Quadrisphaera setariae: one gene and its partners. The protein of the gene in region 1 interacts with the protein of each later gene in a pairwise test. Links are inferred from orthologs where the notes say so. Each region holds a gene or a part of one and is shown on either strand. Other genes may lie near its edges.

Evidence for each region.
Region 2: the proteins of rpe (region 1) and dnaN interact in binary tests that used the Escherichia coli proteins (3 or more experiments, as listed by UniProt). The link is inferred for Quadrisphaera setariae from one-to-one orthologs.
Region 3: the proteins of rpe (region 1) and eno interact in binary tests that used the Escherichia coli proteins (3 or more experiments, as listed by UniProt). The link is inferred for Quadrisphaera setariae from one-to-one orthologs.

Annotation. Positions count from the first base shown.
Region 1 is NZ_VKAC01000002.1:208,897-211,766, reverse strand. What follows is about bases 62-2,781. They hold rpe (ribulose-phosphate 3-epimerase), read right to left. Parts: upstream 1,889-2,781; coding sequence 1,235-1,888; downstream 62-1,234. Other genes in these bases: FMM08_RS04230 (RsmB/NOP family class I SAM-dependent RNA methyltransferase), read right to left, coding at 2,239-2,781; FMM08_RS04235 (hypothetical protein), read right to left, coding at 1,932-2,168; FMM08_RS04245 (flotillin family protein), read right to left, coding at 62-1,131. In the rest of the region: more of FMM08_RS04245, read right to left, coding at 1-61; more of FMM08_RS04230, read right to left, coding at 2,782-2,870. UniProt on the Escherichia coli protein: Catalyzes the reversible epimerization of D-ribulose 5-phosphate to D-xylulose 5-phosphate.
Region 2 is NZ_VKAC01000006.1:55,348-58,451, forward strand. What follows is about bases 133-3,086. They hold dnaN (DNA polymerase III subunit beta), read right to left. Parts: upstream 2,210-3,086; coding sequence 1,055-2,209; downstream 133-1,054. Other genes in these bases: gnd (phosphogluconate dehydrogenase (NAD(+)-dependent, decarboxylating)), read right to left, coding at 133-980; dnaA (chromosomal replication initiator protein DnaA), read right to left, coding at 2,696-3,086. Outside these bases: more of gnd, read right to left, coding at 1-132; more of dnaA, read right to left, coding at 3,087-3,104. UniProt on the Escherichia coli protein: Confers DNA tethering and processivity to DNA polymerases and other proteins. Acts as a clamp, forming a ring around DNA (a reaction catalyzed by the clamp-loading complex) which diffuses in an ATP-independent manner freely and bidirectionally along dsDNA.
Region 3 is NZ_VKAC01000005.1:229,605-232,559, reverse strand. The notes cover bases 52-2,856. They hold eno (phosphopyruvate hydratase), read right to left. Parts: upstream 2,191-2,856; coding sequence 913-2,190; downstream 52-912. Other genes in these bases: FMM08_RS09975 (sugar transferase), read right to left, coding at 2,845-2,856; FMM08_RS09980 (phosphomannose isomerase type II C-terminal cupin domain), read left to right, coding at 2,367-2,759; FMM08_RS09990 (FtsB family cell division protein), read right to left, coding at 137-772; FMM08_RS10000 (DUF501 domain-containing protein), read right to left, coding at 52-140. Also shown: more of FMM08_RS10000, read right to left, coding at 1-51; more of FMM08_RS09975, read right to left, coding at 2,857-2,955. UniProt on the Escherichia coli protein: Catalyzes the reversible conversion of 2-phosphoglycerate (2-PG) into phosphoenolpyruvate (PEP). It is essential for the degradation of carbohydrates via glycolysis.

The DNA of each region.
Region 1 (2,870 bases):
GGCAGCGGCTGCGGCGGCCACGCGGGCGGCGTCGGCGTCGGCCTTGGCGAAGGTGGTGGCGCGCTCGGCGTTGGCGGCGGTGGCCAGGCGGGTGCGCTCGGCCTCGGCCTGCGCCTCGGCGATCGAGGTGGCCTTGGCACCCTCGGCCTGGTAGATCTCGGCGTTGCGGCGGCCCTGAGCCTCCTGCTCGGCCTGGTAGCGGGCGGCGTCGGCGGGCTTGCGGACCTGGGTGTCGAGCTGGCGCTCGGTCAGGGCCGCCTGCCGCTCGGCCACGCGCTCCTGGCTGGTGAGCACCTCCTGGTCGCGCTCGGCCTTGGCCAGGGAGCCGGCGGCCTCGGCGTCGGCGGCGGCGCGGTCGGTGTCGGCCTTGAAGGCGGAGCGGCGCAGGTCGAGGTCGCGCTGGCTCTCGGCGATGGCCTCGTCGGCCTTGGCCTGCGCCTGGCTGGCCTCCCGGCGGGCGGCGGCCTCGGCGATGGCGGCGTTGCGGGCCGCGGCTGCGGCCTCGGGGCGTCCGAGGTCGCGCAGGTAGTTGGTGTCGTCGGAGACGTCCTGGATCTGGAAGGTGTCGAGGACCAGGCCCTGGTTGCTCAGCGAGGAGATGGACTCCTCGGCCACCTGCGCGGCGAACGCGGCGCGGTCGCGGATGATCTCGTCGACGGTGAGCGTGCCGACGATGGAGCGCAGGGAGCCCGCGAGGACCTCCTGCGTGAACGACTCGATCTCGTCCTGCTGGTGCAGGAAGCGCTGCGCGGCGGCGCGCACGTTGTCCTCGGAGCCGCCCACCTTGACGATGGCGACCGCGTCGAGGTTGAGGCGGATGCCCTGCTTCGACACCGCTCCGCCGATCTTCACGGAGATGCGGCGGCTGCTCAGCGACAGCACGTGGACGCGCTCGACGAGCGGCTTGACGAAGACGCCGCCACCCATGACCACGCGCTGGCCCGAGAGGTCGGTGGAGACCTGACCCGTCTCGGGGTTCGTCACCGCCTTGCCCTTGCGGCCGGTGACGATGAACGCCTCCGACGGGCTGGCGATCTTGTAGCGCCGGGCGATGGAGAAGACCACCACCAGCACGACCAGGACGACCAGGCCGATGATGACGGCGGGCACGAGCACCGATGTCGGGTCCACGGCTCGACCCTAGGGGGACACCGCCGGGCGACGGGTCATCCCAGGGGTGGGTTCACCCGCCCGCGACCCGCCCTGGCGCCAGCCGCCCGCCAGCACGCTGCGCTCACCCGCCGGCGAGTCCGCGCAGCTGCGCGATGGCGGCGGCCGGGTCGTCGGCGCCGTAGACCGCCGAGCCGGCCACGAAGACGTCGGCCCCGGCCTCGGCGCAGCGCTCGACGGTCTCGGCGGAGACGCCGCCGTCCACCTGGAGGCGCACCTCCAGGCCGTGCTCGTCCACGGCGGAGCGCAGGCGTCGCAGCTTGGGCAGGCACCCGTCGAGGAAGCTCTGGCCGCCGAAGCCGGGCTCGACGGTCATGACGAGCACCATGTCGAACTCGCCCAGCCAGTCGAGGAACGGCTCGGCCGGGGTCGCCGGGCTCAGGGCCAGTCCCGCACGGGCGCCGCGCTCGCGCAGCTCGCGGGCCAGGCGCACGGGAGCGGCGGCGGCCTCGGCGTGGAAGGTGACCGAGTGGGCGCCGGCCTCGGCGTAGGAGGGGGCCCACCGGTCGGGGTCAGCGATCATGAGGTGGCAGTCGAGCGGGACCGGGCTGACCTGCGCCAGGCGCTGCACCACGGGCAGGCCGAGGGTGAGGTTGGGCACGAAGTGGGCGTCCATGACGTCCACGTGGGCCCAGTCGGCGGTGGCGATGCGCCCCAGCTCGGCCTCGAGGTTGGCGAAGTCGGCGGACAGGATGCTCGGGGCGATGGTCACGGCCACGGTCGCAACCTACCCAGGCCGCCGGTGGACGGCTCAGGGCGTCTCAGCGGCGGCGCTCCCCGCGGACGTACGCGAGGTACACCGCCACCACCACGGCGACGAAGAAGACCGGGCTCCCCCACGAGGCGAGACCACGAGCGACGTCGCCCTGCACCAGTCCCACCACCACACCGACGACGACGGCGAGGACCACGCCCAGCCCGATCGTCACGAGCGCGCTGCGGAACGCCCTCCCGGTGCCGCTGCGGCCTCGCCCGCCCCTGCCCGTGCCAGCTGCCACGCCCCGACCGTAGAGGGACCGCGCCTCCGGCGCCTCCTCCTGCCCTGGCCGGGTGGCGGCGCCCCGGTCGTCAGCGGGGTCGGCGCAGGAGGCTGACGCTCATGGCGTCCGTGCCGTGCAGGTGCGGCCACAGCTGGGCACGGTTCGACCCGGCTCCCGTGCCGGCGTCCACACCGGCCAGCTCGCGCAGCACCGCGGGGGCGTCCAGCACCTCCAGCTGCTCGCCGTCCTTGGCCCAGCGGCGCACGACGTCGTCGAGCACCGCCTGCGTCTCCGCGGGGTGCGGGCTGCACGTCACGTAGGCGACCACCCCGCCCGGACGCACCGCCTCCAGCGCGGAGGACAGCAGCTCGCGCTGCAGCGGCGCCAGGGCCGACACGTCGGCGGGGGTGCGCCGCCAGCGAGCCTCCGGACGGCGGCGCAGCGCCCCCAGCCCGGTGCACGGGGCGTCGACGAGCACCCTGTCGAACTCCCCCGGCCGCTCAGCCCCGACGGTGCGACCGTCGCCGGCCACCACCTCCACGACGCTGCGGCCCTCCGACGACGAGGACGACGCGACGACACCGGCCAGCGCCTGCTCCACGAGCTGCGCCCGGTGCGGCGCCACCTCCACGGCCAGCAGGTGGGCGCCCCGCTGCGCGGCGCTCGCAGCGAGGAGGGCGGCCTTGCCTCCGGGGCCCGCGCACAGGTCCGCCCAGCGCT
Region 2 (3,104 bases), on another replicon or contig:
GAGCCGGAGCTCGGTCCCGCCTCGGCGGCGCTGGCCTCCTGGGCGCCCTGCTCGGGCTGGCCGCCGCTGCGCTGGTCAGCGGTGGCGTCGTCCCCGCCGAGCGACTCGACCGCGTGCCCGCCGAACTGGTTGCGCAGCGCGGCGACCATCTTCATGGCCGGGGAGTCGTCCTGGCGGGAGGCGAAGCGCGCGAAGAGCGCCGCGGTGATCGCGGGCATCGGCACCGACTCGTTGATGGCTTCCTCCACCGTCCAGCGGCCCTCGCCGGAGTCGTTCACGTAGCCGCGGATGCTGCCGAGGCTGGTGCCCTCGGCCTCCAGGGCGCGCACCAGCAGGTCGAGCAGCCAGGAGCGCACCACGGTGCCGCGCGTCCACGCCTTGAAGGACCCCGTCACGTCGGTGACGATGTCCTTGGCCGTGAGCAGCTCGAAGCCCTCGGCGTAGGCCTGCATGAGGCCGTACTCGATGCCGTTGTGGACCATCTTCGCGTAGTGGCCCGCGCCCACGGCGCCGGCGTGGACGAACCCCTCCTCGCGCGGCCCCTCGGGGCGCAGCGCGTCGAAGACGGGCAGGAGGCGCTCGACCAGGGCGGCGTCGCCACCGCACATGAGGCCGTAGCCGTTCTCGAGGCCCCAGATCCCGCCGGAGACGCCGCAGTCCACGAAGCCGATGCCGCGCTCGGCGAGCGACTCCGCGTGGGCGGCGTCGTCGGTGTACTTCGAGTTGCCGCCGTCGATGACGACGTCGCCCTCGGACAGCAGGCCCTTGAGCTGGTCGATGACGCTGTGGGTGACCTTGCCGGCCGGGACCATCACCCAGACCGCGCGGGGCGCGGGCAGGGCGGCGACGAGGGCCTCGAGGCTCTCGACGTCGCTCAGGTCGGGGTTGTTGTCGAAGCCGGTGACCTCGACGCCGCCGCGGCGCAGCCGCGTGCGCATGTTGCCGCCCATCTTGCCGAGACCGACGAGACCGATGTGCACGGGAGACCTCCGGGGAAGGGGTGGTGGTGCTGGTGGACCGTTCCCCGTTCCATCGAACGGGTGACGCTCCGGCTTTAGCCGGCCATCCGCACGGGCATCAGCAGGTAGCGGTAGTGGTCGCTCGGCTCGCCGTCCTCGTCGGTCTGACCGGTGAGCACGGCGGGCTTCGTGGGAAGCGTGAAGGACAGGCGCACGAACGGCATGTTGAGCGCGCCGAGGCCGTCCAGGAGGAACTGCGGGTTGAACGCGATGGAGACGTCGTCGCCGTGCAGCTGCGCGGGGATCGCCTCGGACGCCTGGGCGTCCTCGCCGTCGCCGGCCTCCAGCACCACCTGGCCCTGGGTGAAGGACAGGCGCACCGGGCGGCTGCGCTCGGCGACGAGGGCGACGCGGCGGACCGCCTCGACCAGCGCCGGGACGGAGACCACCGCGGAGATCGGGGACTCGGCGGGGAACAGCGAGCGCACCTTGGGGTAGTCGCCGTCGACCAGGAGCGACGTGGTGCGCCGGCCACCGGCCTCGAAGCCGACCAGGCCCGAGGTGCCGCGTCCGCGCCCCTCGCCACCTGCGGCCTCGGACGACAGCGCCAGCACGACCTCACCGCTGCCCATGGCCCGGGCGACCTCGGAGAGGGTCCGGGCCCGCACGAGGGCCGCGGACGACGCGCCGGGCTGCCCGGCGGACCACGGCAGCGTGCGGACCGCGAGCCGGTAGCGGTCGGTGGCGAGCAGGGTCAGCTCGTCGTCCTCGATCTCTACGCGCACGCCCGTCAGCACGGGGAGCGTCTCGTCGCGGCTGGCCGCGACGACCACCTGGGCGACGGCGGACGCGAAGACGTCGCCGGCCACGCTGCCGAGGACGTCGGGCATGGCCGGCAGGGCCGGGTAGTCCTCCACCGGCATCGTCAGCAGCGTGAAGCGGCTCGAGCCGCAGGTCACGATGACGCGGGGCCCCTGCAGGGACACCTGCACCGGCTGCGCCGGCAGGGAGCGGGCGATGTCGGCCAGGAGGCGGCCCGAGACGAGCACGCGTCCGGACTCGTGCACCTCGGCCGGGACCTCCACGTGCGCGGAGACCTCGTAGTCGAAGCTCGACAGCTTCAGGACGCCCGGCTCCGCCGCCTCGAGGAGGACCCCCGACAGCACCGGGACCGGCGGCCGGGCCGGAAGCGTCCGCGCCGTCCACCCGACGGCGTCGGCCAGGACGTCGCGCTCGACCCCGAACCTCACGGGTCCACCTCCATGCGTGCGTGCTGCGTGCCCCGGGAGGGCCCCGACGGGCGAGGGTATCGGTGTGCGGGCCCTGACCCGGTCAGCCACCCACAGGCCCCCCGTGCCGCGGCTCGGGCGGTCCGGCGCAGATGAAGGCGGCGCGATCGAATCCGCTAGATGAATGGTTCCGTAGTAGTCATAGGGCCTGTGGATACTGTGGAAAACCCCCGTCATCGCAGGTGGGAGGTTGTGCACACCTGTGGACAGAGCTGTGGATGACGTGGGGAAAAACTACGGGTGCCTGTGGACGGCCAGATGTTGTCCACATCCCGTCCACAGATCGACCCCCGTTTGTCCACACGTCGTCCACAGGAATCCGACGGTTCTCCACAGGGCCTGTGGACACAGTCGTCCACAGGCCCTGTGGACGGCTGTGGATCGTCCTCACCTGTGGACACACCCTGTGGACAACTTGCGTCGTCGCAGGTCAGGAGGTTGCGAGCTTCAGGCTCGGTGCTGGAGCTTGATGCGGTTGGTCAGCTCCGTGACCTCGTTGTAGGTCTGCCGGCGCTCCGTGAGCTGCTCGCGCACCTTGCGGTTCGCGTGCATCACGGTGGTGTGGTCCCGACCGCCGAAGGCCTGTCCGATCTTGGGCAGGCTCAGCTCGGTGAGCTCCCGGCAGAGGTACATCGCCACCTGGCGCGCGTTCACCACCGACCGCGAGCGGGCGGGCCCGCACAGGTCCTCGATGGTCAGCTTGTAGTAGTCGGCCGTCTGCGCCATCACCGTCGCCAGGGAGATCTGCGCGGTCTCCCCGGTGAGGAGGTCCTTCAGGACCACCTCGGCGAGCGCCAGGTCGACGTCGGCGCGGTTGAGGTTGGCGAAGGCCGTGACGCGGATGAGGGCCCCCTCC
Region 3 (2,955 bases), on another replicon or contig:
CACGGGCAGCGGTGCGCCGTGCTGGCGGCGCCGCGCGGGGGCCTGCCCAGCTGGCGGCGCACCGCCTCGCGGTCCTCCGGGGACAGGGCCGGCCCGAGGTCGCCGTCGTCCGCCTGCGCGGGGGGCTCCGGCTCGCTCACGGCGCCACCGGAGTGGCCGAGGGCACGGCAGCCGGCGCGGCGGCGGTGGGCGAGGAGATGTCCGCCGGCGTCACCGTCGGCGTGGGCGTCGCGGCGCCCCCGCCCAGCCCCAGGCCGGAGCGCACCCGGTCGAGCAGCGAGCTGGGGGCGGGCGTGGCCGTGGCGGTCGGCGAGGCGGCGCCGGGGCCCGGCGTCGCGGAGGCGGGCGCGCCGAGCACGGTGTACCCCGTCTCCCCCGGGACCACGTAGCCGAACCGGGCGCGCGCCTGCGCGGCGGCGTAGGCCGGGTCGTCCCAGCGGGCCGACTCGGCCTGCAGCTGGGCGACCCGCTGCTCGCGGGCGGTGATGTCGTCCTGGAGGGCGCTCAGCTCGGAGCGCTGCTCGACGTAGGCGCGGACCGGGCCCAGCAGCGACGCCGCGGCCACCAGCCCCACCGCGAGGAGCGCGGCGCCGCGGGCCGTGAGGCGCCTGCCGCGACCGCCGGCGTCCGGGTCGGTGGTGCGCGGTCGGGCCGCGGGTGCGGGGCGGCTGCTCACCGGCTCGCCGGGGGCACGACCGGGGCGACGGCGCAGCCGGACCCCGGGGCGGGCACCGGCGGCCGCGCTCCGGGACGAGGGTCTCGCGGGGGCCACGCGCCCCAGTCTCTCAGCCGTGCGGGCGTGCCCGCGGCAGGTCGTGCCCTCCGCGGGGCACGACCCGCCGCACGGGGGCTGGCACGGCCGAGGCCCCCGGGTGCGCGGTGCGCGCCCGGGGGCCTCGGTGCGGTGCTGCCTCAGGCGCTGAAGCGCGGGAAGGCCGCGCGCCCGGCGTAGCGGGCGGCGTCGTCCAGCTCCTCCTCGATGCGGAGGAGCTGGTTGTACTTGGCCACGCGCTCGGAACGGGCCGGGGCACCGGTCTTGATCTGGCCGCAGTCGGTGGCGACGGCCAGGTCGGCGATGGTGGTGTCCTCGGTCTCGCCGGAGCGGTGGCTCATCATGCAGCGGTACCCGTTGCGGTGGGCCAGGGCGACCGCGTCGAGGGTCTCGGTGAGGGTGCCGATCTGGTTGACCTTCACCAGCAGCGCGTTGGCGGCGCCGCTCTCGATGCCGCGCTGCAGGCGGGCCGGGTTGGTGACGAAGAGGTCGTCGCCGACCAGCTGCACGCGGGAGCCCAGCGCGGAGGTGATGGCGGTCCACCCCTCCCAGTCGGACTCGTCCAGCGGGTCCTCGATGCTGACGAGCGGGTAGTCCTCCACGAGCTTCGCGTAGAACTCGATCATCTGCTCGCTGGTGCGGCCCTGCTTCTCGAAGGTGTACGTGCCGCCCTCGTGGAACTCGGTGGCCGCGACGTCCAGCGCGAGCGCCACGTCGGTGCCCAGCGTGAGACCGGTCGCCTCGACGGCCTGCGCGATGAGGTCGAGCGCGGCCGCGGTGCCCGGGAGGTCGGGGGCGAAGCCGCCCTCGTCACCCAGGCCGGTGGGCAGGCCCTGCTTCTTCAGCACGGACTTCAGGGAGGCGTAGACCTCCGCGCCCTGGCGCAGCGCCTCGCGGAACGTCGGGGCACCGATCGGGGCGATCATGAACTCCTGCACGTCCACGCCCGTGGTGGCGTGGGCGCCGCCGTTGATGATGTTCATCATCGGCACGGGCAGGGTGTGGGCGTTGGGGCCGCCGACGTAGCGGAACAGCGGCAGCGAGGCCGACTCGGCGGCCGCGCGCGCCACGGCCAGCGAGACGCCGAGGATGGCGTTCGCGCCGAGTGCGCCCTTGTTGTCGGTGCCGTCCAGGTCGATCATCGCCTGGTCGAGCAGGCGCTGCTCGGACGCCTCGAACCCGACGACCTCCGGGCCGATGGTGTCGAGGACGGCGGAGACCGCGCCCTCGACGCCCTTGCCGCCGTAGCGGCTGCCGCCGTCGCGCTTCTCGACGGCCTCGAACGCGCCGGTGGAGGCGCCTGAGGGCACCGCCGCACGGCCGATGGTGCCGTCGTCGAGGGCGACCTCGACCTCGACGGTGGGGTTGCCTCGCGAGTCGAGGATCTCGCGGGCGCCGACGGCCTCGATGCTGGCCACGGGCGTGCCTCCTGAAAGGGGTGGGACGTGCTGCGCTCAGCGCACCGGTCGTCCCGACCCTAGCCGGAACGGGCGCCCCCCGATCGGGGCGGATCCGCTGCACGGGGTTCATCGGGTCCGCCCGACCCTGCACACTTCTGTGCAGGCTCGTCCCCGACCGCCCACCAGGAGGCCACATGAGCACGCCCACCGCCGAGTCCCTCGAGGCGGAGCGCCGCAGCGCCGTCTTCGTCGCCGAGCGCCCCTGGGGCCAGTTCCAGCAGTTCGTGCTCAACCAGGTCTGCACCGTCAAGGTCATCACCGTCGAGCCCGGCCACCGCCTCTCCCTGCAGAAGCACGGCGAGCGCGACGAGATGTGGCAGGTCCTCGACGTCCCCCTGGACGTCCAGGTCGGCGAGAAGTCCTGGACCGCCCAGGTCGGGGAGATCGTCTACACCCCCAAGGGCAGCCTGCACCGCCTGGGCAACTCCGGCACCCGCACCGGACGCATCCTCGAGATCGCCTTCGGCGACTTCGACGAGGCCGACATCGAGCGCCTCCACGACGACTACGCCCGTCCCGAGGCCTGAGAGCCCCTCAGACGCACGCACAGCGCCCCGCCACCCTCCGGAGGGTGGCGGGGCGCTGTGCGTCGCCGCAGGCGGGGCAGCGGCCTCAGGAGCCCGGGTGGCGGAAGAGCGCACCGACCGTGCGCAGCAGGATCTTCGCGTCCAGCCACAGGGACCAGTTCTCGATGTAGTGGTTGTCGAGCATGATCCGCTCGGA